DNA from 4 places in the Streptomyces sp. NPDC059224 genome. Region 2 is predicted to be linked to each of the others. Evidence: riboswitches for the same ligand, from Rfam matches in the RefSeq annotation. Region 2 holds a riboswitch; each other region holds the start of a gene.
The links. A riboswitch is a leader RNA that binds a small molecule or an ion and turns the genes downstream of it on or off. The one in region 2 is predicted to bind S-adenosylmethionine.
Positions count from the first base shown of each region.

Region 1 (7,544 bases), on a different contig from region 2:
GCCGCCGGCGAGGGCCAGGTAGACGCTGTTGCTGTCCTGGTAGTACTTGACCGTCAGATTCTTGCCCTCCTTGGCCAGCTTGGCCTTCCACTCCAGGAGGATCTTCTCCTGGTTGGTTCCGGCACTGACGGAGACGGTCTTGCCGGCGAGGTTCTGGTAGTTCCCGGCGAAGTTCCAGGTGCTCTTCTTCGGGACGGTGAAGGCGAGGTTGTCCTGGCGGTAGGAGGCGAACTCGTACTTCTTCTTCCGCTCCTCGGTGTCGGTGATGTTGGAGAGGGCCACGTCGACCTTGCCGCTGTCGATGCCGACGAACATGTTCTCCCAGGTGAAGTTCTTCACCTCGGGGGTGAGGCCGAACACCGCGGCCACCAGGCGGCCCAGGTCGGGTTCGGAACCGGTGAGGGTCTTCTGGTCGCCGCCCACGTAGGCGAGCGGCGGGAATCCGGCGGGCAGGGCGCCCTCGCCGATGACGAGCCTGCCGCTCTTGCGGACGGCGGCGGGCAGTTCGGCGCTGATGGACTTGACCTCGGAGACCTTGACGGTGGTCTGCTGGGCGGCGCCGTTGGAGACCTGCCCGATGACGACCTCGCCGCTCTTGGCGCTGCCGGTCGTGGTGGCCGCGTCGCTGTCGCCCCCGCAGGCGGCGAGCCCGGTGGCGAGGGTCGCGACGGCGGTCGCCGTGGTGAGGCCGCGGATCAGGCTGCGTCGGGAGAGGAGCGTGGGCATGGCTGTCCTTCGTGTTCGGGCCGGAGGGAGAGTCGAGAGGTGAAGCGAAGGCGGAAAGGGGCTGGTTCAGAGGACCTTGCGCAGGAAGTCCCGGGTCCGTTCGTGCCGCGGACGGTCGAGGACCTCGGCGGGTGGGCCCTGTTCGACGATCTTTCCGCCGTCGATGAAGACGATCCGGTCGGCGACCTCGCGGGCGAAGCCGATCTCGTGGGTGACGATCACGAGGGTGGTGCCGCCGGAGGCCAGATCCTTGATGACGGAGAGGACTTCGCCGACGAGTTCGGGGTCGAGCGCCGAGGTCGGTTCGTCGAAGAGGATGATCCCGGGGCGCAGCGCGAGGGCGCGGGCGATGGCGACGCGCTGCTGCTGGCCGCCCGACAGCTGGCGGGGATAGGCGCCGACGCGCTCGCCGAGGCCGACCCGTTCGAGGAGTTCCTTGGCCAGCTGCTGGGCCTGCGGCCTGGTCAGCTTCCCGGTGGCGACGGGAGCGGCCGCGACGTTGTCGAGGACCGTCAGGTGCGGGAACAGGTTGAAGTTCTGGAAGACGAAGCCGATCCGGCTGCGCTGGGCCAGGATGGCGCGTTCGCTCAGCTCCTTGAGACCGTCGCCGTGGCGCTTGACCCCGATCAGCTCGCCGCCGACGCTGACGTAGCCGGTCTCGGGCTTCTCCAGGTGGTTGACGACGCGCAGCAGCGTGGACTTGCCGGAGCCGGACGGACCGAGGACGACGGTGACCTCGCCGGGGCGGACGGTCAGGTCGATGCCGTCGAGGACGCGGTGGGCGCCGTACGACTTGTGGACGTCGTGGATCTCCAGGGCGGCCGGGGCGGTCTCCGGTGCCGTGTCCGGTGCGGTGGTCATACGGCGGCCTCCCGGCGTATCCGTTCCCGCAGGCCGGCCAGGCCGGTGCGGAGTCTGTGCAGGGGGGTCGGCGGCAGGGTGCGGGTGGCGCCGCGGGCGAAGTACCGCTCGACGTAGTACTGGACGACGGAGACGGCGCTGGTCAGGATCAGGTACCAGACGGTGGCGACGAGCAGCAGCGGCACGATGTCGCCGGGGTAGGTGCTGCCCATGGACTGCACCGAGCCGAAGAGGTCGAGCAGCGAGACGTAGAACACCAGGGACGTGCTCTTGATCAGGCCGATGAGCTGGTTGACGTAGTTCGGCACGATGGAGCGCAGGGCCTGCGGGAAGACGATCCGGGTGAACTGGTAGCCCTTGGGCAGGCCGAGGGCGGCGGCCGCCTCGTGCTGGCCCTGGTCTACGGAGAGGATGCCGCCGCGCACCACCTCGGCCGCGTAGGCGGCCTCGTTGAGGCTGAGGCCGATCACGGCGATGGCCATGTCGGTGGCGAGCTCGGACTCGTCGAAGGAGACGAAGGAAGGGCCGAAGGGAACGCCCAGGCTCAGCGTCTGGTAGAGGGCGGAGAAGTTGTAGAGGAAGATCAGCAGGACGATCAGCGGCACCGAGCGGAACAGCCAGGTGTAGGTCCAGCTCACCGCCCGCAGCACGGGGCTGCCGGAGAGCCGGGCCAGCGCCAGCACGACCCCGCCGAGCAGGCCCAGTACGGCGCTGAGCGCGGCGACTTCGAGGGTGACGACGAGCCCGTCGAGGACGGTGGGGCGCAGGAACCAGTAACGGAAGCGGTCCCACTGGTAGAAGGGGTTGGTGGCCAGTCCGTGGGCGAACTGCGCGACGAGTACCAGGGCGACGGCGGTGGCGAGCCATCGTCCGGGTCGGCGCAGTGGCCGAACCCGCTGATCCCGCGGAGGTTTTGACGGTGTGTCGGTGGATGGTGGCGCCTCGGCCACGGACAGGGCGCCTGGGGGTTCACTCATGACGGGCTCCGGCGGAGTCGGACACCCCGGATCACACGGCCGGGGCCGCGGCACCGCGCCGCGTCAGGACACGGCACGGGTACGCGGGGGCGCGCGGGACACGGGATGGGGCGGACGGCTTCGCACCGGGGCGGCCGGTGCTTCGTCGAGGACGCGGGGACGCGAGGCTGCGCGAGACCTGCTGCGGGTGAGGCGGAAAGGCCTGGTCAGATCCGACAGCGGGCGCGGCCCGGTGCGGTACACGCGCTACACAGGGCGCTGTTGACACGGAGCAGATCGACGGCGCGGTCGGCGACCAGCGGGCTCGGATACGGCTGTACGCAGCCCTGGGCGCGGCCTTCGGCCGACCTGGAAGCTGCGTACATGTCCCGTCACCTGTCGCTGTCGTGGCGGCCCCTGGGGGCCTCGCGCTTACCGAACGTCGTCATCCGGTCCGGTCGTCACCTGGGGCACCCCACCGCGATGCGAGGGTTGCCGGTCAGCAAGCCAGGGCTCGATGCTGACGCTCTTGACCGTTCTGTCCCGCAAGTAAGGCAGTTGCCCGAACGAATGTCAACGCCTGTCCGACTGGCGAAACAGCTCGGGCCCCTCTCACCTGCGCGGAGCGCCGGGAGCCTCCGCCGCGTGGCCGGCCCAGTCCAGGATCTGGACAGCCGCGCCGGCGGCTTCCAGGCCTTGGCAACGGCCGTGGTGGCGGCGGGCGATGCCGTCGAGGTCGAGGTGGGCGCCGAAGGCCGGGCGGGCGGCCAGCCGGCGGGCGTAGGCCCACAGGACCGGATGACCGGCGATGGCGTGCACGGCGGCGGCGTCCAGGTGGTTGCGGTGCACGGTGTCGAGTTGGACCAGGGTCACCCACAACTCGACGTCCGCGGCCGTGAGTCGTCCGCCGACGAGGAACTCGGAACCGGCCAGCCGGCGTTCCAGCCCGTCCAGGGCGGCGAGCAGCACCTCCAGCGCCTGCGGGTCTCCGCCCTCCCGGCCGGCATGCTGTGCCGCCTGCTCGATGTCGTCGGCGCACAGCCGCTCGGCCTCCTCGATCTCGGCCTCCGCACCGCAGGGGTACAGGCGGACGACGCCGTCGCCGAAGTGGCGGTCCAGGTCACGCAGGATGTCCCGGCTGTGGGTGGAGACGATCCGGCCGGACCAGTCGTCGCTGAGGACCGGCGCGAGGGCCGGTCCCGAGTAGCGGTGGGCGCTCGCCTCGTACAGCGGGCGCAGTGCCGTGTGACTGCCGTCGGGACAGTCCGGGACGGCGGGCAGGAAGGTGACCGGACAACAGTCGTCGAGGGCGAGGAGGCTGTGACCGACGGCGATGCGGAGGCCGTCGGGACAGGCGGTGGCGAGATGGAGCCGGTAGCGGCGCGGCACGGCGTAGTGCCCGCTGCGCGCGTCCCGGCCGATGCGACCGCGGAAGGCGGGGCCGGTGCGGACGTACGGGAGGGCGGCGAGCGGAGTGATGGACATGCGTCTCCCCGGGGGGTGCGGGCGCGCGGACGTCCGCGCGACGGAAGCGGTCGTCGGAGGGGGGTGCCCGGCGGGTACGGCCGGCGGCGGCGCTCGGCCGCAGGGCTGCTGCGGGCCGGCGGCGGGTGCTCAGCCGGTGCGGCTGATGGCGCTGCACACGCGCTGCAGGTCGATGTGCAGACGGGAGGTGAGCAGACGAGGGGTGAGCGACGGGACGGGGCAGGGCGTACGGCTCTCTCGGCGCTCTGCGCCGGTGAGCGTGCGCGGCCGGCCCATCTTTCCCTACCTCTTCACTAGGATTCCCACCTGGAGTGTCGATCGGCCTCCGCGTGCCGTCAAGGGGGCGTCCACGCCTGGGACACCGGCCCCGGCTTGCCCCGGGGCGACCGGGGCTGTCCGCTGGAGACGCAGGCCGAGTGACAGGAGCCGGATGCGATGAGCCAGCCCCCGGGTCCCGGGCCCGTGCCCGGCGCGGTGCCCGAGACCTTCGCGTTCGTCTGCGGGCGGTGCGGCGAGGTCTGGGAGGCGACCTTCCAGGCGGTGTTCTTCACCGACCCGATCGCCGATCCGGACCTGCAGACCACCCAGGAGTACGTCGACGAGGCCGGGCGGGCCGTGCGGTCGCCGCTCACCGACGCGGTGTGCCCGCGCTGCGGCAGCCGGCGGGTGCGGATCACCGTGCCCGGATCATGACGCTCACCCGGATGACACGCGCGGGTGGTCGGCGGCCGTGCCGGATGGTGGCGTGGAGGCACGTACCGCCGTCGCCCGTGGAGTGACGCAGCACCGCTGCCCCGTGGAGTGACGTACCGCGTTCCCGAGGAGGCAGTCGCGATGATCCGTCCGTTCCGACCCGTGCGTGTTCTCGCCGCGGCCCTGGCGGCGGGGATCCTGCTCGCCACGGCGGCCTGTGCGGACGAGAGCGGCGGCCCCGGTGCCGTGGCGGTCTCGCCGGCCGGCGAGCGCTCCCCCGCGTACCCGTCGGCCACCCCCGCCCTCACCGGGGCCGGCGCGCAGGCCGCGCTGATCACGTCGGCCGACATCGAGGACAACTGGCAGCCGGCCACCGACGCGGCGACCTGGCGCAACTCGATGCTGGTCGGCAAGGTCGACGTGGCCGGCTTCCTCACCGCCAAGTCCGACGCCGCCGACTGCCAGCGCCTCCTCGACGGGCTCTACTCCGACAGTCTCCTGGGCCGCGCCTCCGGAGCCTCCGGACTGCGCGGGTTCACCTCCGAGGACTCCCGGATGCTGTACCAGGTCGGCGACTACGGCTCGGCGAACCTGGACGCCACCCTGGCCTGGCTGAAGAGCCTGCCGCAGAAGTGCGACCAGTTCACGGCCACCGGCAAGGACGGCGGCAAGCGGACCGTGCAGGTCGTCTCGGCGAAGGTGCCGACGTCGGGCGACGCGCGCGAGGCCGTGACGGTGACCGTCCAGGGTGACGCCAACGGCCAGTCCGCCACCTACACCACGGACGTGGCGGTGCTGCGCATCGGCGCCTCCGGCGCCGCGGTCACCAACGGCGGCCTGTCCGGCGTCGACCACGACAGCACCGCGCTCGCCGTGCAGAGCGGCGCCCAGCGTCTCAAGGACGTCCTGTCCGGCAGGACCCCGGCACCGACGCCGGGCCAGCTCGACTAGGGGGGTCGCACGGCAGGCGGGACTGTCGCCACAGGTCTCCGCGGTGAGCAGCAGGGCGCCCTCGGTGGCCGTGAGGGTGCCGTTCTGGAAGACGATCCCGCCCTCCCGGTGCTGCGGACGGCCCTGCGGTGACGGGCTCACGCTACGTCGGGGCGGGAGGTGCGGCGCCGTACCGGATCCGCAGGCCATGCGTGCCCGATGCGTCACCTGCCTGCCGCCAGGACATCGCACAGGCCCCGCGGGTGACCGCCCGCGGGGCCTTCCCCGGCGTCGGAAGGCCTCAGCCGTTCACCGGGCCGCGTGCGGTGCGGGCCGCCTTCGCGAGGTCAAGGTCGGTGGTCTCCGGGGCGAGGACCTGGGAGACCGGACCGCCGACCGCGAGCACCCCCGCACCGACGAGCAGCACGAACTCCACGCCGAAGCGGTCGAGGCCCATCGGCGGCAGGAAGGTGACGACGGCCGCGCCGACCCGGCTCATCGCGGTGGCGAAGCCGGCGCCGGTGGCACGCAGCGAGATGGGGAACACCTCCAGCGGGTGGACCGCGGTGAGCGCGCTGGAGGCGGCGTTGAGGAAGATGAAGAAGAGGAAGCCGCCACGACGACGGGCGTCGAGTGCGGCCACACCGCGACCAGCGCTTGACAGGCGGCGGTGATCCACGACGGCGGGATCAGCAGCCCGCGGCGGCCGATGCGGTCCACGACCAGACAGCCGGCGGTGACACCGGCGACCGCGGTGAACGAGTAGACGAGCAGTGCCGCCACCGCGTTGTCGCCCATGTGGAGGGCGTCGAAGACCTGCGTCCAGAACGTGCCATGTCGCCAACCCGGTGTCGCAGGCGTACGCGACCCAGGCGGTGACCGTGATCGGCCGCTGGCTGCCCCGCGCCCACGCCGACGGCTCGGACCTGCAGGCGCCGGCCCGGCTGATGGTCGGCGCCCACCTGGCGGGCCAGGCGCTGACCGTCTCCGGGCTGGGCCTCGTGCACGGCATCGGCCACGCGCCGACCGCGCACACCGGCACCCCGCACGGGGTCGCGCCGGCCGCCGTCCTGGAGGAGGTCCTGGAGGTCGGCGCACCGGCCGCGACGGACGCGTACGAACAGACCGCCCGCGCCCTGCGCCTGGATCCGCCCGCCGACGGCGACTGGGCCCGCGCCGCGGTGGACGCCGTCGGCGAGATCTCCGGTGCGCTCGGCGTCAAGCAGCCGCTGCGTGAACTCGGCGTCCGCCCGCACCTGTTGCGTCCCGTCGCCGCGGGCGCCGTGGCGGACGCGGTCATCGAGAACGCCCCGCGGCATCCGACCGAGGAGCAGGTCCTCCGGATCATCGAGGCGGTGTACTGGGGCGTGTCGCGAAGGTCCGGCGTGCCGGGCCGGACCGTCACCAGCGCACGTGCAGGCTCGGCGGCTTGCGGAACACCAACCCGTGCGGTGCGGCGGGCCGTTCCAGGTCCAGGCGCAGCTCCGGCAGGCGGTCGAGCAGGCGATGGAGGGCGATCCGGGTCTCCAGGCGGGCGAGGTGCGCGGCGATGCAGTGGTGCGGGCCGTGGGCGAAGCCCAGTTGGAGGCGGGCGTTGTCGCGGCGGACGTCGAACCGGTCCGGGTCGGGGAAGACCGCGGGGTCGCGGTTGGCACCGGTGAGGGAGACGGTGACCAGGTCGCCGTGGCGGACGGCCGCCGTCCCGAGGACCACGTCGCGGGTGGCGTAGCGGTCCACCACCGCCGCTCCGGGCTCCAGGCGCAGGGACTCCTCGACCGCGCCGTCCAGGAGGGCCGGATCGGCCCGGACCAGGGCGAGTTGGGCGGGGTCACCGAGCAGGTGGAGCAGCGCGTTGGTGATCATCGCCTCGGTGGTCTCGATGCCCCCGAACAT
Region 1 is NZ_JBHZAN010000035.1:31,426-38,969, forward strand. It holds gene ACFXI4_RS33450 (transporter substrate-binding domain-containing protein) at 1-726, opposite strand, end outside; gene ACFXI4_RS33455 (amino acid ABC transporter ATP-binding protein) at 793-1,587, opposite strand; gene ACFXI4_RS33460 (amino acid ABC transporter permease) at 1,584-2,564, opposite strand; SAM riboswitch class IV at 2,967-3,078, opposite strand; gene ACFXI4_RS33465 (glutathione S-transferase C-terminal domain-containing protein) at 3,156-4,028, opposite strand; gene ACFXI4_RS33470 (hypothetical protein) at 4,464-4,721, shown strand; gene ACFXI4_RS33475 (hypothetical protein) at 4,863-5,672, shown strand; gene ACFXI4_RS33480 (MFS transporter) at 5,953-6,294, opposite strand; partial or broken gene ACFXI4_RS33485 (iron-containing alcohol dehydrogenase) at 6,533-6,928, shown strand; gene ACFXI4_RS33490 (cytochrome P450) at 7,053-7,544, opposite strand, start outside.
Region 1: another riboswitch for S-adenosylmethionine. It lies ahead of ACFXI4_RS33460 (amino acid ABC transporter permease); the one in region 2 lies ahead of thrC (threonine synthase).

Region 2 (7,544 bases):
GAGGTTGGCCGAGAAGACCGCGACGCCGTTCGGCTCGTCGACTATGCCGGGTACGGCGAGGCCGGCCGCGCCCGCGCCCGCGCCGAAGTGCCTCTCGCCGTACGCGTACAGGTCGGCGGCGAAGCCGACGATGGCGGCGACGACGGCGTCGGGGCCGCGCTCGCGGCCGGTCGCCCGGCGGTCCTGGTGGAGCAGCTCGCCGTCCGGGCCGACCAGTGCGGCCTTCATTCCGGTGCCGCCCACGTCCAGGGCGATGACATGTCTCACGGGGACAGTGTGGCCCTCCGACCCGCAAGAGGTCTAGTCCACTTGCGTGGTGTAGACCTTATGGGTCCACATATTGAACAGCTAGACAGTCAGACAGGGGCAGTACACGTGCGGCGGCGTAGGGCAGGAATGATCGCGATGGTGTCCGCAACGGGCATGATCGCGGTCCTCGGTGGCTGTGGGACGACCGGATCCTCGGACGTCACCATCAGACTCGTCGCAGCCGACTACGGGGACTCCGCCGCCAACAGCTCCCAGAAGTACTGGGACCGGCTGGCCAAGGCGTACGAGGCCACGCACTCCGACGTGAAGGTCGACGTCACCGTCTACTCGTGGAACGACGTCGACCGCAAGGTCAAGGACATGGTCGCCGCCGGCAAGGCGCCCGACCTGGCGCAGATCGGCTCGTACGCCGACTACGCGGCCGCCGGCGACCTGTACGAGGCCGGCGACCTGCTCTCCATCCCGGTCCAGGCCGACTTCCCCTCCCAGCTCGCCGAGGCGGGCCAGTGGAACCACGCGCAGTACGGCATACCCTTCGCCGCGTCCACGCGCGTCCTCTTCTACAACAAGACCCTCTTCTCCGAGGCCGGCATCACCACCCCGCCCACCACCTGGAACGAGCTCGCGGCCGACGCGAAGGCGCTCAAGGCGGACGGCGTGAGATACCCGTACGCGCTGCCGCTCGGCTCCGAGGAGGCACAGGCGGAGACCATGCAGTGGCTGCTCAGCGGCGGCGGCGGCTACACCGACGACATCGGCACGTACACGATCGACTCCTCGGAGAACATCGACACCTTCACCTGGCTCAAGGACGAGCTGGTGGGCAAGGGGCTGACCGGGCCGACGGCGCCCGGCAGGCTCAACCGCGCGACCGCGTTCGCCGACTTCGCCGACGGCCAGGTCGGCATGCTCAACGGCCACCCCACGCTCATCAAGCAGGCCGAGAAGAAGGGCGTGAGGTTCGGCGCCGTGCCGATGCCGGCCCGCGCCGGCCAGAGCACCACCACCGCCTCCATGGGCGTCACGGACTGGATGGCGGCGTTCAGGCAGAACGGCCACGCGGACCAGGTCGGCGATTTCCTCGACTACGTCTACAGCGAGAAGAACGTGCTCGACTTCTCCCGCGAGTACGGCCTGCTGCCCGTCACCACGTCCGCGTCCCAGACGATGACCGACTCCTCGCGGACCCAGGACAAGCAGCTCCGCCCCTTCCTCGATCAGCTCCCGACCTCCGAGCTGTACCCGGCCGGCAAGACCTCCTGGGCCGCGATCAGCGCCGACGTCAAGAAGCAGATCGGCGCGGCGGTCACGGCCACGGGCGACCCGAGCGCCGTCCTCACCCGGCTCCAGGCCGAGGCGGCAGCGGCGGACAGCCGTACGAAGTCGGACTGAGCGTTACCGTTCTCCGCATGGACCGGCAAGAACTGGGCGCACGCGAGCAGGCGATCCTCGCCCTGGAACGCCGGGGCTTTCCGAGCCCCGGCGCGAAGGAGCGCGTGATCCGGGAGGAACTGGACCTGGCGCCGGTGCGCTACTACCAGCTCCTCAACGCCCTCCTCGACGACGAGCGGGCACTGGCCCACGACCCGGTGACGGTGAACAGGCTGCGGCGGGTGCGGGAGGCGCGGCGCGGGGAGCGGTGAGGGGCCGGTGCCGCCTGGAGCTGCGGGCCGGTGGGGGCTTGTCGCGCAGTTCCTCCGCCGGCCCTCGAACCGGGGGCACCCCCAGCGCCCTTCAAGCGGAGCTCGGATACTGTCGGTCGCATGGGCACCCACTCCACGGAATCCCTTCCGACGCCACGCACCCCCGCTGGTCGCGAAGGCCTCGAAGCCCTCCTCTCGCAGCCCCGCTCCGCCCTCGTCGGCCTCGACTTCGACGGGACGCTCGCGCCGATCGTCGCCGACCCGGAGCAGGCGCGGGCCCACCCGGACGCCGTACCGGCCCTGGCGGCCCTCGCGCCGAAGGTGGCCGCCGTCGCCGTCATCACCGGCCGCCCCACCGAGATCGCCGTCCGCTACGGCGGCTTCGCCGGCGTCTCCGGTCTGGACCACCTCGTCGTCCTCGGCCACTACGGCGCCGAACGCTGGGACGCGGCGACGGGCGAGATCACCGCGCCCCCACCGCACCCCGGCATCGCGGCCGTCCGCGCCGAACTCCCGGCCGTCATCGCCGGAGTGGGGGCGCAGGGGACCTGGACCGAGGACAAGGGCCACGCCCTGGCCGTCCACACCCGCCGGGCCGACGACCCCCAGGCCGTCTTCGAGTCCCTCCGCGCCCCGCTGACCGACCTGGCCACCCGCCACGCCCTGATCGTCGAACCGGGCCGCCTGGTCCTGGAACTCCGCCCCCCGGGCATGGACAAGGGCGTGGCACTGCGCGAGTACGCGCGCGAGATCGGCGCGGGCGTGATCCTTTACGCCGGCGACGACCTGGGCGACATCCCGGCCTTCGCTGCCGTGGAGAAGCTCCGCACGGAAGGCGTCCCGGGCCTCCTGGTATGCAGCGGCAGCGAGGAGGTCACCGAACTGGCGGACCGATCGGACCTGGTGGTGGACGGCCCGGAGGGTGTCGTACGGCTACTGAGCACCCTGGCCGCCCGGAGCGCCCCGTAGGGGGCGCGAGGAACCGCGCGACAAGCCCCCACCGGCCCGCGGCCGAGGAACTCAGCCCCCCAACGCCGCCAACTGCTCAAGAAACCAAGCCGCCGGCGGCAACGCGGTGGCCGCCGCGGCCAACCGCTTCGTCCGCTCCGCGCGCTCCTCCACCCCCATGGTCAACGCCTCCTGGAGAGCCGCGGCCGTCCCCCCGACGTCGTACGGGTTCACGACCACCGCGTCCTCGCCCAGCTCCTCGTACGCCCCCGCCTCCCGCGAGAGCACCAGCACACACCCCTCGTCCGAGACCACCGGGATCTCCTTGGCGACCAGGTTCATGCCGTCCCGGATCGGGTTCACCAGCGCCACGTCGGCCAGCCGGTAGGCCGCCAGCGACCTCGCGAAGTCGTCCTTCACGTGCAGCACCACCGGCGTCCAACCAGCCGTCCCGTACGTCGAGTTGATGTCGTCCGCGACCCGTTGCACCTCGGCCGTGTAGTCGCGGTACACCGCGAGGTCCTGCCGCGACGGATACGCGAACGCGACATGCACCACCCGCTCCCGCCACTCGGGGTGGTCGTCGAGCAGCTGCCGGTACGCCAGCAGTCCCCGCACGATGTTCTTCGACAGCTCGGTGCGGTCCACCCGGACGATCGTCCTGCGGTCCTCGCCGATCTCCTCACGCAGCGTCCGCATCCGCTCGTCCACGTCCGGCTCGTGCGACCGCTTCCGCAGGAACTCCGCGTCGGCACCCAGCCCGTGCACCCCGATCCGGGTCTCCCCGGCGGCCGGGATTCCGGGGCCGAGGACCGCGTGACAGCAGGCCACGAACGCGTCCGCCCACCGCCGGGTCAGGAACGCCGCGTGATCGGCGCCCAGGATCCCGCTGAGCAGCTCCGCCGCGATGTCGTCGGGGAGCAGCCGGAAGTAGTCCGGCGGCGCCCACGGGGTGTGGGAGAAATGGCCGATACGCAGATCAGGCCGCAGCCGGCGCAGCATCCGCGGGGCCAGCGCCAGGTGGTAGTCCTGGATGACCACCACCGCACCCTGGCCGGCCTCCTGCGCGAGCGCCTCCGCGAACGCCTGGTTGTAGGCCTGGTAGGACGCCCACTGCCGCCGGAACTCCGCGTCGAAGACCGGCTCCAGCGGGGTCTGGTACAGCATGTGGTGGACGAACCAGAGCACCGAGTTCGCGATGCCGTTGTAGGCGTCCGAGAACACGTCCGGCGCGATGTCGAGCATCCGGACCTGCTGCCCGCCGGTGTCCCCGGCCGGCAGCCGGCCGCCCTCGGCCCGCCGTACCGCCTCCCGGTCACCGTCGCTCAGTGCCGCGCACACCCACACCGCGTTCGCGTCCGGCCCGATCGCCGACAGACCCGAGACCAGCCCGCCGCCGCCCCGCTTGGCGTGCAGCGCGCCGTCCGCGTCGTCGGGGCGCACCTCGTACGAAACCGGGCCGCGGTTGGACGCGACCAGCACCTCAGCACCGCTGGTGAAAGCCATACGCCACAACCTAGCCCGGCTCGGAAACGCTCAAACGTACGGCTGCGCCCGACGCGCCACCGTATACGGCCGTACGGTCAAGTCAGGCCACGGTCAGGCCACCCGGCGCTCCGCGTACTCGGTGATCTCCGCCATCGGCGGCCGTTCCTCGGTGTCCACCGAGTAGGTGCGCGGTTCGAAGCCGTCCTCGCCCCGTTCGAACTGGGTCAGGGCGGGCCGGATCAGGTGGCCGCGGGCCAGCCGCAGCTGGGCGGTGCGGTAGATCGCGGCGGACATCCGGCCGAGCGCCTGGCCGTCCTGGTGACGGTGTTTGCGCACCCCCACGTCGACCTGGGCGAGGGCGTCCAGGCCGACCAGGTGCAGGGCGTCGACCAGCATGCCGAGCTCCACGCCGTAGCCGACCGGGAAGGGGAGCTGCTCGAGGAGCGAGCGGCGGGCCGCGTACTCGCCGCCGAGCGGCTGGACGAATCCGGCCAGCTGCGGCCAGTGCATGTTCAGCAGCGGACGGGCCATCAGCTCGGTGACCCGGCCGCCCTGCCCGGCCGAACCGGCGAGCGGGCGGTCGTACATCGCCTTGACCAGGTCCACGTCCGGGTCGGTCAGCAGCGGGCCGACGATCCCGGTGACGAAGTCGGAGGAGAACTCGCGCAGGTCGGCGTCGACGAAGCAGACGATGTCCCCGGTGGTGACCAGGAGGGAGCGCCAGAGCACCTCGCCCTTGCCGGGGACGGCGGGGATGCGCGGCAGGATCGTGTCGCGGTGCTCGACCCGGGCGCCGGCCGCCGCGGCCACCGCCGCCGTCCGGTCGGAGGAACCGGAGTCGACGACCACGATCTCGTCGACGAGCGGCGTCTGCCGCATCAGGTCGTGGCGGATGATCGCGACGATGTCGCCGACGGTCTCCTCCTCGTTGAGCGCCGGCAGCACGACGGAGACGGACTGCCCGCTGCGCTGCTTGGCGGCGAGTATCCGGTGCAGCGGACGGTCGTTCACGGACCAGGAGCGGGTGGCCAGCCAGCGCTCGACTTCTTCCAGCACAGTCAGCGGCTCCTCACTGTCACGATCACACTGCGAGGTGTGATCCATCTCGCGGTTCGGACGGCTCTCTCAACTGTCCTGGCCTTCGGTTACAGTCTTGAACAACGCCGGTGACCATCGCATGTCCTGGGGTCACCCGACGTTGACAACTGCATACCGCTCATCCAGAGGGGCAGAGGGATACGGCCCGATGAAGCCCCGGCAACCCTCCAGTCGGTTACTCGTGGATCGCCGCTCACTGTCGATCACCCGCGGGGCTCCCGGCTAGGGAAGGTGCCAAATCCGTCTCACGGCGAGATGCGTCGTGAGGAAGATGAGGAGAAAGGGCCTCGCCTCACATGGCTGCGCAGACTGTTGCACCCACCACCGACTCCACCGCCGCTTCTGGTTCCGCGCCCGTCGACCTCGGTCCCGCCGCTGCGCTGAGCTGCCGCGAATGCGGCCACCGCGTGCCGCTCGGCCCGGTGTTCGCCTGCGAGGAGTGTTTCGGCCCGCTCGAGATCGCCTACGACTTCTCGGCCTACGACACCGAGGAACTGCGGAAGCGGATCGAAGCGGGTCCCGCCAACATCTGGCGCTACGCGCCGCTGCTGCCCGTCCCCGCCGACGTGGCCACCAAGCCGAACATCAATCCGGGCTGGACCAAGCTCGTCCAGGCCGACAACCTGGCGAAGGAACTGGGCGTCACCGGCGGCCTGTACGTCAAGGACGACTCCGGCAACCCGACGCACTCCTTCAAGGACCGGGTCGTCGCCCAGGCCGTCGAGGCCGCGCGCGCCTTCGGCTACACCACGCTCTCCTGCTCCTCCACCGGCAACCTGGCCGGCGCGGTCGGTGCCGCCGCCGCCCGGGCCGGCTTCCGCTCCTGCGTGTTCATCCCGCACGACCTGGAGCAGGGCAAGATCGTCATGGCCGCGGTCTACGGCGGCGAACTCGTCGGCATCGAGGGCAACTACGACGACGTGAACCGTTTCTGCTCCGAACTGATCGGCGACTCGGCCGGCGAGGGCTGGGGCTTCGTCAACGTCAACCTGCGGCCGTACTACGCGGAGGGGTCCAAGACCCTGGCGTACGAGATCTGCGAGCAGCTCGGCTGGCGGATCCCGGACCAGCTGGTCATTCCGATCGCCTCCGGCTCGCAGCTCACGAAGATCGACAAGGGTCTGCAGGAGCTGATCGGGCTCGGGCTCGTGGAGGACAGGCCGTACAAGATCTTCGGCGCGCAGGCCGAGGGGTGCTCGCCGGTGTCGGTGGCCTACAAGGCGGGCCACGACGTGGTCCGGCCGCAGAAGCCGAACACGATCGCCAAGTCCCTCGCCATCGGCAACCCCGCCGACGGTCCGTACGTCCTCGACATCGCGCGCCGCACCGGCGGCGCGGTGGAGGACGTCACCGACGAAGAGATCGTCGACGCGATCAAGCTGCTCGCGCGGACCGAGGGAATCTTCGCGGAGACCGCCGGCGGTGTGACGGTCGGAGTCACCAGGAAGCTCATCGAGAACGGGCTGATCGATCCGGCGAAGTCGGTCGTTGTACTCAACACGGGTGATGGGCTGAAGACGCTGGACGCCGTGGCGGGGACCGGGCTCACGGCGACCATCCGGCCGACACTCGATTCGTTCCGTGAGGCCGGGCTCGCCTGAGTCAGCCGTAAAAAAACCGGGCGTCGCCCCAACCGGAGGTTTCAACGTGAGCGTCACCGTTCGCATCCCCACCATCCTGCGCACCTACACCGGTGGGCAGGCCGAAGTCAGTGCCGAAGGGGTCACCCTCGGCGAAGTCATCTCCGACCTGGAGAAGAACCACACCGGGATCGCGGCCCGCGTTCTCGACGACGAGGGCAAGCTGCGCCGGTTCGTGAATGTGTACGTCAACGACGACGACGTGCGGTTCGAGCAGGGCCTGGAGACGGCCACCCCGGACGGCGCCGGCGTCTCCATCATCCCGGCCGTGGCCGGCGGCTGACCTGCCGTCCTGCTGACAGGCTGATCGGATGACCGAACATTACCTTCGGTAATGCCGATCACCGAGTGTTCATCGGATTGCCCCCTCCGTGAGAGAAGCGGAGGGGGCAATTCTGTGTGGTTGAGCGCGGTACAGTTGGGGAACGCGGTCCCGATCTCCAGGTCGGAAGCCCCG
Region 2 is NZ_JBHZAN010000001.1:331,824-339,367, reverse strand. It holds gene ACFXI4_RS01545 (ROK family protein) at 1-267, opposite strand, end outside; gene ACFXI4_RS01540 (extracellular solute-binding protein) at 406-1,662, shown strand; gene ACFXI4_RS01535 (DUF3263 domain-containing protein) at 1,680-1,913, shown strand; gene otsB (trehalose-phosphatase) at 2,034-2,882, shown strand; gene ACFXI4_RS01525 (trehalose-6-phosphate synthase) at 2,934-4,367, opposite strand; gene ACFXI4_RS01520 (glucosyl-3-phosphoglycerate synthase) at 4,461-5,405, opposite strand; SAM riboswitch class I at 5,563-5,725, shown strand; gene thrC (threonine synthase) at 5,744-7,048, shown strand; gene ACFXI4_RS01510 (MoaD/ThiS family protein) at 7,095-7,370, shown strand.

Region 3 (7,544 bases), on a different contig from region 2:
AGCTCCGCGCCGCTTTCTCACCACTGCGCATCTCCCGAAAGACCGCGGGCAAGTAGGCGCCGCCCGGCTCCACCCCGTGACCGGATCGGTCCGCACCCGGACCCGATGGGGCCTGTCGTCACTCCGGTGCCGTCGGTCAGGCTGGGAAACATGACCCGCGCACTGATCGTCATCGACGTCCAGGAGTCCTTCCGCGCCCGCCCGCTGTGGGAGACCATCTCCAACCCGAAGATCGCCCACCAGGTGGACCGCCTGGTACGGCTCGCCCGCCAGGCCGGCGACCTGGTGGTGTGGGTACTGCATGCCGAGCCCGGCAGCGGCGATGTCTTCGACCCCGCCCTCGGCCATGTCCGGGTGATGGAGGAGTTGCAGCGACTGGACACGGAACCCCTGATCCACAAGACCTCGCACAACGCGTTCACCACCACCAACCTGCAACAACTCCTCACCGAGCGCGGCGTCCGCGAGCTCACCGTCTGCGGCATCCGAACCGAACAGTGCGTGGAGACCACCACCCGCGTCGCCGGCGACTACGGCTATCTCGTCACCTTCGTCACCGACGCCACCGCGACCAACCCCATCCCGCACCGTGACGCTCCCGCCGAACAGAGCGTCGCCGAGCTGCTCTCGGACCCCCGCACCCTGAGCGCCGAAGAGGTCATCAGGCGCACCGAGTACGCCCTTGCCGGGCGCTTCGCCACCATCGCCACCGTCGGACAGCTGGAGGCCGCCGCCGGTTCTCGGGCATGATGACCGGATCGTGAGCCACGTCGCCTTCCTCCTGCTGCCAGGACTCCACCTGCTGGACCTGGCAGGCCCGGCACAGGTCTTCTCCACGGCCGCCGACTTCGGGCACCCCTGGACGCTCAGCTACGTCGCCGAGCAGCCGCTGGTCCCCACCGCTCAGGGCCTGCCCCTGGCGGCCCGGCTCGACTGGCCCGGACTCGGCCCCGAGGACCTGATCGTGGTGCCCGGCTGGCGGGCGCCCACCCTGGCCGGCAGCCCCGCCGTCGGCGCGGCCTGCCTGCGGGCTCTCCGGGACCACCACGCCGCCGGCGGCACCGTCGCCAGTGTCTGCGCCGGAGCCGAGGCACTCGGGCGGGCCGGCCTGCTCGACGGCCGCCGCTGCACCACCCATCACGATGTGCAGGACGAGCTCGCCCGCCGCTACCCGAGGACGACGGTCGTCCGCGATGTCCTGTACACCGCCGACGACCGGGTGGTCACCTCGGCCGGCATCGCCAGCGGTATCGACCTGGCCCTGCACCTGATCGCCACCCGGCACGGCCCGGCCCTCGCCGCACAGGTGGCCCGCGACATGGTCGTCTACGCACGGCGCAACGGCCACGACCCGCAGGCCAGCGCCATGCTCCGACACCGATCCCACCTCGACGACACCGTGCACCGCGCCCAGGACCTGATCGACGCCCGCTTCGACCACCCACTGCCGCTGTCCAGCCTGGCCACCGCGGTGGGAGTGAGCGAACGTACCCTCACCCGCCTCTTCGCCCGCGCCACCGGCGGCCTCACCCCGCTCCGCTATCAGCAGACCCTCCGCCTCGAACGCGCCGACCACCTCATCGGTCACGGCGCCACCGTCGATGCCGCTGCCCGCGCCGTCGGCTTCGAGGACCCCCGCATGCTGCGCCGCCTGCGGGCCCGCAAGCACTGACCGGCAGCAGCGCACGCCCACGCACGCGCCGACCGCCCTCGACCACTTCGGGGGCGGCCGATGCGCGCATCCGGTGGCACACCGCGGGGTGTGTGCTCCGGCGTGCGGCCGAACGTCCGTCGACATGTCGACCACCGCCGCACCTGCTCCGCCGTCCGGCCCGCAGCAGGTCTCTGGGCGCTGCCGGTCCGTCCGCCGGACCTCATGCCCGGTCCTGCCGGGCCCTGTCGCCGTCGAGATCGGCGGCGACGGCACCCCGCGGCCCGGCGCCGCCGCCCACGCACCCGACCGGTCGCCGACCCCGCGCCGGGTGGCCGAGTGAGCCGGCGAGGAGGAGGCCCAGGGGAAGAAGCGCTGGATCCGGCTCCAGCAGGTCACCCCCGCCACGGCCCTCGGCGTCGCGGCGGTTCGCGCGGCACGGCGCGGTCGACGGCTTCAACGTCACGCCGGACCTCGTCCCCGACGGGCTCGACGACATCGCGGCCTGCCGTGCGGTCACAGCCCTCACATTGCGGGAACGTGAAACATCTCCCGGCGGGATGAACGCGCGCGGCCGCGGCTGTTGAAGAGAACAGGATGCGCAGCCAGAGGGAGCCGACATGACCGTTCAGGACGTCGACCGGGTGAGCTTCGTACAGGAGTGGCAGGAGTGGCACCGGCAGAAGGAGGCGGTGCTGGCCGGCCCGCACGGGTTCCTCGCGATCACCGGTCTGCACTGGCTCAGCGACGAGCCGACCCGGTTCGACGACGCGCCCGGCGCCTGGTCGGCCACGGCCCACGGTGTGGTCGTCGAGCTGGACGAGGGCGAGGAGCTGACCGTCGACGGGCAGGCCATACGAGGCCGCCACGACTTCGGTGTCCTCGCCGAACGCGCCAGTGTGTACGCCGGCTGGGGTGACGCGGTGGTCGAGGTCGCCAAGCGCGGCGGACACGACATCGTGCGCCCACGCCACCCGGACAGCGCGCTGCGGACGGCGTTCACGGGGACACCTGCCTACGAGCCCGACCCGCGCTGGGTGCTCGCCGGCCGCTTCCTGCCCTTCGGCACCCCGCGCCCGGTGACCGTCGGCGCCGCCGTCGAGGGCCTGGAGCACGTGTACGACTCACCCGGCCAGGTCGAGTTCGAACTGGACGGCGCCGTGCACCGGCTCACCGCGTTCAACGGCGGGACGCCCGGCGCCCTGATGGTGCTGTTCACCGACAAGACCTCCGGGGTGACCACGTACGCGGCCAACCGCTCCCTGAAGGTCCCCGCCCCCGACGCCGAGGGGAGGGTGACGATCGACTTCAACCGCGCCGCCAACCTGCCCTGCGCCTACACGGACCTGGCCACCTGCCCGCTGCCACCGGCCGAGAACCGGCTGCCGGTCGCGATCGAGACGGGCGAGAAGATCCCGGTGGAGCGCGGTGGACAGCCCTGACGGGAGGCGCGGCCGCCGTCAGGGGCGCGGCGGTTCCGTCAGCGTCCTGGTGAAGTGGGTGACGGGGCGCTCCAGCCGTTCACCGTCGAGGGTGATGTCGACGGCCTCGTTGTAGAAGGCGAGCAGCCCCTGGACGGCGCCGACCGCGGGGAGCGGGTCCGGATAGCTCCAGACCAGGTGGGGCGGGACGTCGGCGGCACCGCGCCACGACCAGTACGCGGCCGTGCCCTTGTAGGGGCAGCCGGTGTGGTGGTCGGTGGCTTCGAGCAGGTCGAGGCGCACGTCCTCACGCGGGACGTAGTAGCGCGTGGGCAGGCCGGTCTCGAAGAGCAGGACCGGCCGGCGGGTGTCCGCGACGACCGTGCCGTCGATCTCGACCACCAGGTGCCGGCTGCTGGGGATGGCGTCCACCCGCTTGTGCGGGTCACGGGGATGGATGAAGATCTCTTCCTCCTCCTCGTACCAGTGGTCGAGCCCCCGTCCGACGCGGCTGGACCACTCGAAGGCGATGTGACCGGCCAGGTCGGCGGCCGGGAAGGTCCAGGCGGCGTTCTCCACCGGCTCGCCGTCGGCGTCCAGGTCGTAGAAGATCCGCGACCCGGTGTGCGTGCCCGTCGGGGGGTTCCTCGCGGGGCGGAGCAGATCCTGCCGGACCTCCGTGCGCGGGAAGGCGTACAGCGGTACGGGCACCCCCGGCTCCCAGACGAGGACGGGGTGGCGGCTGTCGACGACCGTGACCTCGCCCTTGCGGCCGCGCACCCAGCGCTCGCTCGGCTCCCACAGGAGGCCCTCGGGGGTGGTCCGCACGGCCCGCGCGGTGGGGAATGTGGTCATGACCGGCTCTCCTTCGGCTTGCTCACAGGGTGACGTCGGCGACGTGGCGCCCCTGGCACGCTCCCACAGCGGGACGGGTTCGCAGTCTGAGCCAGCCGGCGCGTCACCGTTCCGCCTGCCGGCGAAGGTCCCGGCGGGCACCTCCAGCGCGCGGCGCCTCTCTTCCCGGCATGTGAGAGGTCCCGTCCTCTCGACCAGGGCGTCCGGTGGTGCCATTGACGTACGACAAAACCGCTCCGTACGATCACAGGCGGCATTGAGTGTCAGCGTCAAGCCCTGGCTCGCTGACCGGCAACCCTCCCACGCGGCGGGGTGCTCCAGGTGAAGGCCCGGCGGGGTCATCGACGACTCCCGCAAGCGCGTGGCTCCGCGACCGGGGCCGGAGACGAGGAGGGACCGGTATGCGACACAGCGATCACCCGGCTGCCTCCCCCGCCGACGCCACGGCGTACTCCCGGCTCTCGCGCCGGCGCCACATCGATCTGAAGCGCTCGACCAGCTGCCTCTGTCGGGTCTGACCGGCCTGCCTGTCGCCGGCTGACCTCCGTCACCGGCCACGGCATTCTCGCGCCGCCCTTCCCTCCGCCACCGGTCCCGGTGGCGTCCGACATGCCCTCCTTCCGCGCCCGTCTGCACAGCGCTCCCCCGGCCGGCGCCGATCCCGCCCGGCCGCACGTCCCTGCACGGCCGTGCCTCGCGCCCCGAAGCCCGGCACCCCGTGCGGGGTGACACGAGTAGGAGAAACCCCTCCGTGACTGCACTCGCGGTTCTCAGACCTTCCCGATGGGCGCCCCTGGCCGCGCTCCTGACCACCAGCGTCCTGCTGACCGCCTGCGGTTCGGGCGACGACGGCTCGGGCGGCGGAAGCGGCCGGGCGAAGTCCGGCGGCACCCTGACCTTCGCGGTGGGATCCGACGCCGGCTGCGTGGATCCGCAGCAGGCCGGCAGCAACGACACCATCTACTCGGTACGCCAGATCGTGGACTCCCTGACCGACCAGGACCCGAAGACCGGCAAGATCGTGCCATGGCTCGCCAAGAGCTGGGACGTCAGCGCCGACGCGACGACGTTCACGTTCCGTCTGCGGTCGGGTGTCACCTTCAGCGACGGCTCGAGGCTGACCGCGCAGGTGGTCAAGGACAACTTCGACGCGGTACCTGCCCTCGGCGCCCTGGGCACCCTCGCCGAGGGCTATCTGAGCGGCGTCAAGAGCACCACCGTGGTCGACCCGCTCACCGTCAAGGTGACCTTCGAGCAGCCCAACGCGCAGTTCCTGCAGGCGACTTCGACCCACTCGCTGGGCATCGAGTCGTCGGCGAGCGTGCGGAGGTCCCCCCAGCGGAAGTGCAGTGACGGCGTGATCGGCTCCGGACCGTTCGTGCTGAAGCAGTACGTGCAGAACCAGTCGGTGACCCTGGCCAGGCGGACCGGGTACGACTGGGGGTCCGCGCTGTGGTCGAAGAAGGGCGAGGCCTACCTGGACAGGCTGGTGTACAAGGTCGTGCCCGAGGCGGGGGTGCGGGCCGGCAGTCTCCAGTCCGGTCAGGTGGACGTGATCAGCAGCGTCGGCAAGGCCGACGAGGCGGCGCTCAAGGGCGGCCGGGTCGTCCTCCGCAGCCGGGCCAACCCCGGTGTGGTGTTCGGCCTGGGACTCGACAACTCGCGGCCCCTGCTCAAGGACACGAAGGTGCGCCGGGCGATCCTGGCCGCCGTCGACCGGAAGCAGATCGCCGACACCGTCTTCCCGACCGGCACCCGGCCGGCGACCAGCGTCCTGGCGCACACCACGCCCGACTACACGGACCTGTCCACCGGCCTCGCCTTCGACACGGCCAGGGCCAAGTCGCTGTTGGACGCGGCTGGCTGGAAGGCCGGCGGCGACGGCGTACGCACCAAGGACGGCAAGAGGCTGAGTCTGACCGTCACCTGGTTCCCGAACGCGGCCACCAACCAGCCGGCGCTGGAGCTGGTCCAGCAGCAGCTCAAGGCCGTCGGGATCGACGTGGTGCTCAAACAGCTCCCGGTCACACAGTTCGCCACCACGCTCCAGTCGGGTGACTTCGACGTGGTGTGGGGCAACGTGACCCGCGCCGACCCCGACATCCTGCGCGGCTCCTTCTCCTCCCGGCTGGGCAACTTCTACCACCTGCCCGCCAGTTCGCTGGACACGGCACTGTCCGCGCAGGCCGCGACCACGGACCCGGCGAAGCGCGGGCAGCTGGTGTCGCAGGCGCAGAAACTGATCGTGCAGAACGCGTACAACGTGCCGGTGGTGGAGCTCCAGACCCAGCTGGGCGTCTCCGACAAGGTGCACGGCCTGGAGTTCGACTCCGGAAGCCGCGTCCAGCTGCACGACACCTGGATCGGCTAGCGGATGCGGCGCTATGTGATCAAACGGCTGACGCAGGCGGTCGGAGTGCTGTGGGCGGCCTACACGGTGTCGTTCCTGGTGCTGGACTTCCTGCCCGGTGACCCGGTCTCCGCCATGGCCGGGGCCGGCATGGACTCCGGGCAGGTCGACCCGGCCCGGCTGGCCAGGCTGCGGCACGAGTACGGGTTCGACAAGCCCGTGCCGGCGCAGTACGCGGAGTATCTGGGCCGGGCGGTGCGCGGGGACTTCGGCGACGCGGTCTCCACCGGCCGCCCGGTGACCTCCACCCTGGCCGACGCGCTGCCGCGGACGCTCCAGCTGACGGGGGCGGCACTGCTGCTGGCGGTGGTGCTCGGCGGCGGCCTCGCGGTGGTGGCGACGTACACCTCGCGGCGGTGGCTGCGGCAACTGCTGCTGTCGCTGCCGCCGCTCGGCGTGTCGGTCCCGACGTTCTGGGTGGGTCTGCTGCTGGTCGAGGCGTTCTCGTTCCGGCTGCGCTGGTTCCCGGCGTTCGGCGACGACGGGCTGCGCGGCCTGGTGCTGCCGGCCCTGACACTGGCGGTCCCGACCGGCGCGCTGGTCGCGCAGGTACTGGCCAAGAGCCTGTTGACCGCGCTGGACCAGGCCTATGTGGAGACCGCGCGGGCCAAGGGCGCCGGCCGGTGGCGGGTGCATCTGCGGCACGCGCTGCGCAACGCCTCGCTGCCGGCGCTGACGGTCGTGGGCCTGCTGGTCGGGCAGCTGATCGCCGGTTCGGTGGTGGTCGAGACGGTGTTCTCCCGCGACGGTCTGGGCCGGGTGACCGCCGGGGCGGTCACCACCCAGGACATCCCGCTGGTCCAGGGGGTGGTGGTGTTCGGCGCGCTGATCTTCGTGGCGACGAACCTGCTCGTCGACCTCGTCTATCCGCTGCTGGACCCGCGCATCGTGGTGACCTCGGACAGAAGGGCGAGCTTCGCATGAGCCAGAGCCTCGTCGACGACCGGGCGGAGGCCGCACTCGGCCTCGCCCGGCCGGTCGAGCCCGGACCTCCCGCGCGGCCCGGCCGGTTCGCCGACCGGCGCCGGGTGGTCCGCTTCCTGCTGCGCCGTCCGGGCCTGCTGGTGTCCGCCGTCGTCCTCGTGCTGGTGGTGCTCGCCGCTTTCTGGCCGGAACTGTTCACCTCGCAGGATCCGTTGCAGGGGGTGCCGTCCGAGAACTTCCGGGGTCCGAGCGGCAGTCACTGGTTCGGCACGGACGAACTGGG
Region 3 is NZ_JBHZAN010000022.1:164,240-171,783, reverse strand. It holds gene ACFXI4_RS25105 (epoxide hydrolase family protein) at 1-56, shown strand, start outside; gene ACFXI4_RS25100 (isochorismatase family protein) at 151-750, shown strand; gene ACFXI4_RS25095 (GlxA family transcriptional regulator) at 761-1,672, shown strand; gene ACFXI4_RS25090 (hypothetical protein) at 1,797-1,994, shown strand; gene ACFXI4_RS25085 (DUF1684 domain-containing protein) at 2,272-3,093, shown strand; gene ACFXI4_RS25080 (DUF427 domain-containing protein) at 3,112-3,927, opposite strand; SAM riboswitch class IV at 4,180-4,293, shown strand; gene ACFXI4_RS25075 (putative leader peptide) at 4,329-4,445, shown strand; gene ACFXI4_RS25070 (ABC transporter substrate-binding protein) at 4,679-6,298, shown strand; gene ACFXI4_RS25065 (ABC transporter permease) at 6,302-7,261, shown strand; gene ACFXI4_RS25060 (ABC transporter permease) at 7,258-7,544, shown strand, end outside.
Region 3: another riboswitch for S-adenosylmethionine. It lies ahead of ACFXI4_RS25075 (putative leader peptide); the one in region 2 lies ahead of thrC (threonine synthase).

Region 4 (7,544 bases), on a different contig from region 2:
TCTTCCACCCGTCGATGAACGAGGTGACGTACCACGGCAGCTATGTCCCGCTCCAGGGACAGCTGATGTCCGAGGCGTTCAACTCGACCCTGCACATCTCCTTCGACGTGCGCGGTGGTCTGCTCATCCGGCAGATCCACCACTGGGCCGCGCTGATCTTCCTCGCCGGCATGTTCGTGCACATGATGCGTGTGTTCTTCACCGGCGCGTTCCGCAAGCCGCGTGAGATCAACTGGCTGTTCGGCTTCCTGCTGTTCGTCCTCGGCATGTTCACCGGCTTCACCGGCTACTCGCTCCCGGACGACCTGCTCTCCGGCACCGGTGTCCGCTTCACCGAGGGCGCCATCCTGTCGATGCCGATCGTCGGCACGTACATCTCGTACTTCCTCTTCGGCGGCGAGTTCCCCGGCCACGACTTCGTGGCGCGGTTCTACTCGATCCACATCCTGCTGCTGCCGGGCATCATGCTCGGCCTGATGGTGGGCCACCTGATCCTGGTCTTCTACCACAAGCACACGCAGTTCGCGGGTCCCGGAAAGTCCGAGAAGAACGTCGTCGGCATGCCGCTGCTGCCGGTCTACATGGCCAAGGCCGGAGGCTTCTTCTTCCTGGTCTTCGGTGTCATCGCGGCCATCGCGGCGACCACCCAGATCAACCCGGTCTGGGCGATCGGCCCCTACCGTCCGGACCAGGTGTCCACCGGCGCCCAGCCCGACTGGTACATGGGCTTCGCCGAGGGCCTGATCCGCTACATGCCCGGCTGGGAGATCAACTTCTGGGGTCACACCCTGGTCCTGGGCGTGTTCATCCCGCTGGTCCTGTTCGGCCTGGTGCTGGGCGTGATCGCGCTCTACCCGTTCATCGAGTCCTGGGTCACCGGGGACAAGAGCGAGCACCACATCCTGGACCGCCCGCGCAACGCCCCGACCCGTACCGGGTTCGGTGTCGCCTGGGTGACCGTGTACATGATCGGTCTGGTCGGTGGTGGCAACGACCTCATCGCCACCCACTTCCACCTGTCGATCAACGACGTGACCTGGTTCGTCCGGATCTTCTTCTTCGCCGGACCCGTGATCGCGTTCCTCGTCACCAAGCGGATCTGTCTCGGCCTGCAGCGCCGGGACCGCGAGAAGGTGCTGCACGGTCGCGAGACCGGCATCATCAAGCGGCTGCCGCACGGTGAGTTCATCGAGGTGCACGAGCCGCTCAGCCAGGAGCAGCTGCACACCCTCACGGCCCACCACCAGTACGAGCCGGCCCAGGTCGGCGCGGGGGTCGACGAGAACGGTGTCGAGCGCAAGATCAAGGGGTCCGAGAAGCTCCGCGCCAAGCTGAGCAACGCCTACTACGGCGAGGACAACCAGATCCCGAAGCCCACCGTCGACGAGTACAAGGAGATCACGAGCGGCCACGGCCACCACTGATCGACCGCGTCGCCACACGACGGCCGAAGGGCCCCCGTCCGGGGTACGGACGGGGGCCCTTCGCCGTGCCCGGAGCTGGATAGGGTAGCCCTGAGGACCGGACCTCTGTTGCCCGTACGACGATCAGGAGCGGCTTTATGAGCGCTGTGACCCCCGCTGGAGGCGACACCGCGGCGGGCCGTTCCTGGCCCGGGGTGCTGAACGCGCTGCTGTACGGCCAGGACCAGAGCGCGGACGCGACGGCCTGGGCGATGGACCAGATCATGCGCGGCCAGGCGACCGACGCCCAGATCGCCGGCTTCGTCGTCGCCCTGCGGGCGAAGGGCGAGACGGTCGACGAGATCAACGGCCTGGTCCGCACGATGTACGCGCACGCCAATGTCATCGAGGTGCCGGGCCGCACGGTCGACATCGTCGGCACCGGCGGCGACGGCGCCAAGACGGTGAACATCTCGACGATGTCGGCGCTGGTGGTGGCCGGCACCGGGGCGAAGGTCGTCAAGCACGGCAACCGGGCCGCGTCCTCCGCGTCCGGCGCCTCGGACGTGCTGGAGAAGCTCGGCGTCAACCTCGACCTGACCCCGCGACGCGTCGCCGAGGTCGCCGAGGAGGCCGGCATCACCTTCTGCTTCGCCGTCAAGTTCCACCCGGCGCTGCGCCACGCAGGCGCCGCCCGCGGCCAGCTGGGCATCCGCACGGTGTTCAACATCCTCGGCCCGCTGACCAACCCCGCGCAGGTGCGGTCCCAGGCGGTCGGTGTCGCGGACCCGCGCATGGCACCGGTCGTCGCGGGCGTCTTCGCCGAGCGCGGCAACTCCTCCCTGGTCTTCCGCGGCGACGACGGCCTCGACGAACTGACCACCACCGCCACGTCCCACGTCTGGATCGTCCGCGACGGGAAGGTCACCGAGGAGACCTTCGACCCGAGGGACGTCGGCATCGAGCTGGTCCCGGTGGAGGCGTTGCGCGGCGGCGACCCGTCGTACAACGCGGAGGTCGCGCGCAGGCTCCTCGACGGCGAGCGGGGCCCGGTGCGGGACGCGGTCCTGCTCAACTCGGCGGCGGCACTGGTCGCCCTGGACCCGGGCACCGGGACACTCGCCGAGCAGATCCGCGCCGGCATGGACGAGGCGGCGGAGTCGATCGACTCGGGCGCGGCCAAACGGGTGCTGGAGCGCTGGGCGGCGGCGACCAACCGGTAGGCGCCCGGCGGAAGGAGAAGGTGGCGCCGGCGCTCCGGCCCGTCCGTCATCCGGACACAGGTTGCGCGCCGACGATCACCTCATCTACGTTTCCCCACAGGTCATGAGTGACAGTCATGAGGCCCCGGCCGACTGTCCGGCAACCCTCCGTCCGTGGCGGGGTGCCCCGGGTGAAGACCAGGCCGTAGGCAGCGAGGTCTGCGGCAAGCGCGGATCCCTCACGCTCTGTTCATGAGCACGATCCAGGGATCCTGGTCATCGAGGGAGTCTCCCGTGAGCAAGCGAATGCGCTAGGGCGTCGAGCCCCCCTTCCGCGCACCCTTCTTCACTTTCTTCTTTCCTCTCACGGGAGTTCGCCATGTCCGTCTCCACCGCTGTCTCCGCCCAGTCGGTCTGTGCCCCTCTGCCCGTTCTGGGGCGGGATGTCACCGTCCCGCTCGTCACCGGTGGCGAGGTCGGCTACGCCGCCCTCGACTACGCGGCCAGCGCTCCCGCGCTCCAGCGGGTCTGGGACGACGTGGCGGCGTACGCGCCCTACTACGGCAGCGTCCACCGCGGCGCCGGCTACCTCTCCCAGCTCTCCACGGACCTCTTCGAGAACGCCCGCCGGACCGTCGCCGAGTTCCTCGGCTGCCGCCCCGACGACCAGCTGGTCTTCACCCGCTCGACCACGGACTCCCTGAACCTTCTGGCCCGCGCCCTCCCCGCCGGCTGCCAGGTCTTCGTCTTCGAGACCGAGCACCACGCGAGCCTGCTGCCCTGGCAGGACGCCCGGGTCAGCTACCTCGACGCCCCGCGCACCCCGCGCCAGGCCGTCGAGACCCTGGAGAAGGCTCTCGCCTCCCGTCCGGAGGCCGCCGACGGGGGCCGCGGCCCGGCCCTGGTCTGCGTCACCGGCGCCTCCAACGTCACCGGCGAGCTGTGGCCGGTGCGCGAGCTGGCCGCCGTCGCACACGCGCAGGGCGCCCGGATCGTCCTGGACGCCGCCCAGCTGGCCCCGCACCACCCGGTGAGCGTCCGGGAGCTGGACGTCGACTGGATCGCCTTCTCCGGCCACAAGCTGTACGCCCCCTTCGGCTCCGGCGTCCTGGCCGGCCGTGCCGACTGGCTGCGGGCGGCCGAGCCGTACCTCGCGGGCGGCGGCGCCAGCCGCAAGGTCACCCGGCGCGAGGACGGGGGAGTGGCCGTGGAGTGGCACGACAGCGCCGCGCGCCACGAGGCGGGCTCCCCGAACGTCATCGGGGCCTACTCGATCGCCGCGGCCTGCAAGGCGCTGACCGAGGCGGGCTTCGAGAATCTGGTCGCCCGCGAACGGCACCTGATCGCCAAGGTCCGCGCGGGCCTCGCCGAGGTCCCCGAGGTCCGTGTGCTCTCCCTGTTCGGCGACGACGCCCCGCGGGTGGGCGTGCTCTCCTTCGTCGTCGAGGGCTGGAACAGCTCCCACTTCGCCGCGGCCCTCTCCGCCGAGTACGGCATCGGCGTCCGCGACGGCCTCTTCTGCGCCCACCCGCTGGTCAGGACCCTGCTGGGCTCCGACCCGCAGACCCAGGGCGAGTGCGGGGCGCCGGAGGCGGCACCGGGCGAGAAGTCCCTGAACGCCATCCGGGTGAGCTTCGGGGCGGGAACGCCGGACGAGCACGTGGAGCGCTTCGTGGCGGCGGTCCGGGAACTGGTGACCGACGGTGCGAAGTGGTCGTACCGCACGGAGGGTGGCCGCTGCGTCCCGGCGGTCTGATCCCGGCCGGCGCAAGGGGCGGCCGGCCCAGGGGTGCGGAGAACCGCCCGCCCAGCCGCGGCGCACCCGCAGGAGGCCATGGTGCGGGCCGGTGGGGGCCGGCCGCGCAGTTCCCCGCGCCCCCGACGGGGCGCTCCAGTGAGCGGCCTTCGCTAGCTGTCCAGGCCGATCGCGAACGCCGCCTCCAGGTCGTGCTGGGAGTACGTGCGGAACGCGACGTGCGTGTCCGTGCCCTCCACGCCCTGGATCTTGCTGATCCGGCCCGGGATCACCTCGGCCAGGTCCTCGTGCTCGCGCACCCGGACCATGGCGATCAGGTCGTACGTACCGGTGACGGAGAAGACCTCGCTGACGCTGTCCAGCGCGGCGATCTGTTCCGCGATCTCGGGGATCCGGTCCACGCTGGTCTTGATGAGGACGATCGCGGTGATCACGGCTGGTTCTCTCCCTCGGGAGCCGGAGCTGGGGCGGCCTTCACTTTAGTCCCACGGCCGTACCGCGCCCACGCGTAGCCGAGGCCGAGCCCGAAGCCGACCAGGTGGGCGAGGTAGGCGACGCCGGGGCCGTCGGTCGCCTGGTTCAGGGCGAGCCACTGCAGGGCCGCCCAGAAGGGGAGCACCACCCAGGCCGGGAACCGGAGCGGAAGGAAGAAGAGGAACGGCAGGAGACTGGTCACGCGGGCGTTGGGGAACAGGTACAGGAACGCTCCGAGGACCGCCGAGATCGCCCCGGACGCCCCCACCAGCGACTGCTGGGACGTGGCGTTGGCGGCCGCGTAGCCGAGCAGTGCGAGATAGCCGCAGCCGATGTAGAAGAGGGTGAACTCCGCGCGCCCCATTCGCTCCTCGGTCATCGCCCCGAAGACGAAGAGGAAGAGCATGTTGCCGAGGAGGTGCACCCAGCTGCCGTGGATGAACAGTGCCGTGGCCGGGGTCAGCACCTCCCGCACCGGGCCGTCGAACAGGTCGGCGGGGACCACCCCCCAGCGCCGGAAGTACGCGCGCTGGGCGGCCGCCAGGGCGTCCCCGGTGCCGTAGGACGGGTTGAAGCCGGACGCCGGGCCGACCAGGAAGATCAGGCAGCACACGGCGATCAGGGTGTACGTCATGGGGGCCGACGTCCCCCTCAGGCTCCGCAGGGTCCGCACGGCGGTCGGGTTCCAGTTGCCGATCATGGACATAGAGCATGGCGTAACAGGACGCACCGGTGCAGATCGCCTCGCCGCCGCGGACAGGGCGGCGTCGAGTACTCGCCAGGCCGTAGGGTAACGAGCCACACGCGTCGGGACGGCGCGTCACGGACACTAGAAGGAAGCGAACAGTCACGATGACGGTTCCCCTGCCGACCGCCACGACGCGGTGGCGCTGCACCCTGTGCGGCAACCTCACGCGGTTCGACGTGACCCGCTCGTCGAAGGTCGTGGAGTACGTGCACCTCGACCTGGCCGGTGAGCCCAAGGTCGAGGAACGCGAGGTGGTCAGTGAGACCATCGAGTCGGTGCGCTGCCGCTGGTGCAACGCGGTGGACCAGGTGGAGCTTGTGGACAGGCCGGGTGCCGACTCCTGAGACCGGGAGGCGGCTCCGCACAGGTGATGGGGTGTGACGGATGGTGGAGACCACGGGCGGGGGGCCGGGCGACGGCACCGCCGAGGTGCTTGACCGTCCGTTGCCCGATGGCGTGCGACGGCGTGTCGTCCAGATCGTCTCGGACGGCTTCGGCGGCCTGACCGTCGCCGAACTGCCCGCCCAGCTGCGGCAGTACGCCCGGTTCGCCCCGAACCGCCGGGCCAAGTTCGCCGGGAACGCCATGGCGACCGCGCTGGAGACGGACACCCTCTTCCGGCAGCGGATCGGGGAGAAGCTCAGAGAGGCCCAGCCGGAACTCGCCGGCGCCCTCGACTCCGGCTCCCCGCCCCCGGCCGCGGACCCGCTCGACGTGGCGGCCGCGGCCTACGTGCTGCGCCCCACGGGCTGGGTGAAACTGGTGGCCGCGGCCGGCGAGGAGGCCCAGCGGGCCGACGCCGAGCGCGCCGACGAGGAGAGCCGGGCCGAGCTGGAGCGGCTGCGCGAGGAACTGGACCGGGCCCGGGAGCAGACCCGTTCCGAGACCGAGCGGCTGCGCGCCGAACTGGACTCGGCGAAGAAGGAAGCGGAATCGCTTCACCGCAAGCTGCGCGCGGCCCACAGCGACGTCAAGCGCGGCGAGGCCGCGTTGCGCAAGATGCAGGCCGAGATGGAGTCGGTACGCGCCGAGGGGCAGGTCCAGCTGTCCGGGGCCGAGAGCGAGGGCCGGCGGCTCAAGGCCCGGCTCGGCGAGGTCGAGGCGGCCCTGGAGGCCAGCCGCCGGGCCGCCCGTGAGGGGCGCAGCGTCGAGGACATGCGGGTGCGGCTGCTGCTCGACACCGTTCTGGAGGCCGCCCAGGGGCTGCGCCGCGAACTGGCACTGCCACCGGTGTCGGTACGGCCCGCCGAGACCGTGGACGCGGTCGAACCGGGACGGATGACCCCGAAGGACATCGCGGCCCGGGCGCTCTCCGAGAACGACCCGGCCATTCTCAACCAGTTGCTCGCCCTGCCCCAGGCGCACTTGGTGGTCGACGGCTACAACGTGACCAAGACCGGCTATCCGCAGATGCCGCTGGAGAAGCAGCGGCTGCGGCTGCTCGGCCAGCTCTCCCAGCTCGCCGCGCAGACCGGCGCCGAGGTCACCTGCGTCTTCGACGGCGCCGAACTGGCCGCGCCGGTGCTGCTCGCCCCGCCGCGGGGGGTCAGGGTCCTCTTCTCCAAGCCCGGTGTCACCGCGGACGAGCTGATCCGCCAGCTGGTGCGCGCCGAACCGCCCGGCCGGCCGGTGATCGTCGCCTCGACCGACCGCGAGGTCGCCGACGGGGTCGCCAAGGCGGGTGCCCGTCCCGTCGCTTCTGCGATGCTTCTGAAGCGACTGTCCTGAAGGTTCAACGGACATATGTAATGCCCGAATTGACCGATCGGTCGCGCAACGTAGCGTCAATCGAACATCACGGCACGTGAGTTATGTGCAAAGAGTGCGTTGCGTGACCAGATTTTTCGCTGATGGGTTTGAACTGATCACGGGAAGGTCACTAGGGTCGGGCCTCGAACCTCCACACGGGTGATCACTCAAACGAAGGAGCCCGTCTCCGTGGCGTCCCATCGTCGACCCAG
Region 4 is NZ_JBHZAN010000009.1:137,530-145,073, reverse strand. It holds gene ACFXI4_RS11930 (cytochrome bc complex cytochrome b subunit) at 1-1,424, shown strand, start outside; gene trpD (anthranilate phosphoribosyltransferase) at 1,562-2,626, shown strand; SAM riboswitch class IV at 2,726-2,842, shown strand; gene ACFXI4_RS11920 (aminotransferase class V-fold PLP-dependent enzyme) at 2,985-4,361, shown strand; gene ACFXI4_RS11915 (Lrp/AsnC family transcriptional regulator) at 4,514-4,795, opposite strand; gene ACFXI4_RS11910 (rhomboid family intramembrane serine protease) at 4,792-5,535, opposite strand; gene ACFXI4_RS11905 (hypothetical protein) at 5,688-5,927, shown strand; gene ACFXI4_RS11900 (NYN domain-containing protein) at 5,968-7,311, shown strand; gene ACFXI4_RS11895 (NlpC/P60 family protein) at 7,522-7,544, shown strand, end outside.
Region 4: another riboswitch for S-adenosylmethionine. It lies ahead of ACFXI4_RS11920 (aminotransferase class V-fold PLP-dependent enzyme); the one in region 2 lies ahead of thrC (threonine synthase).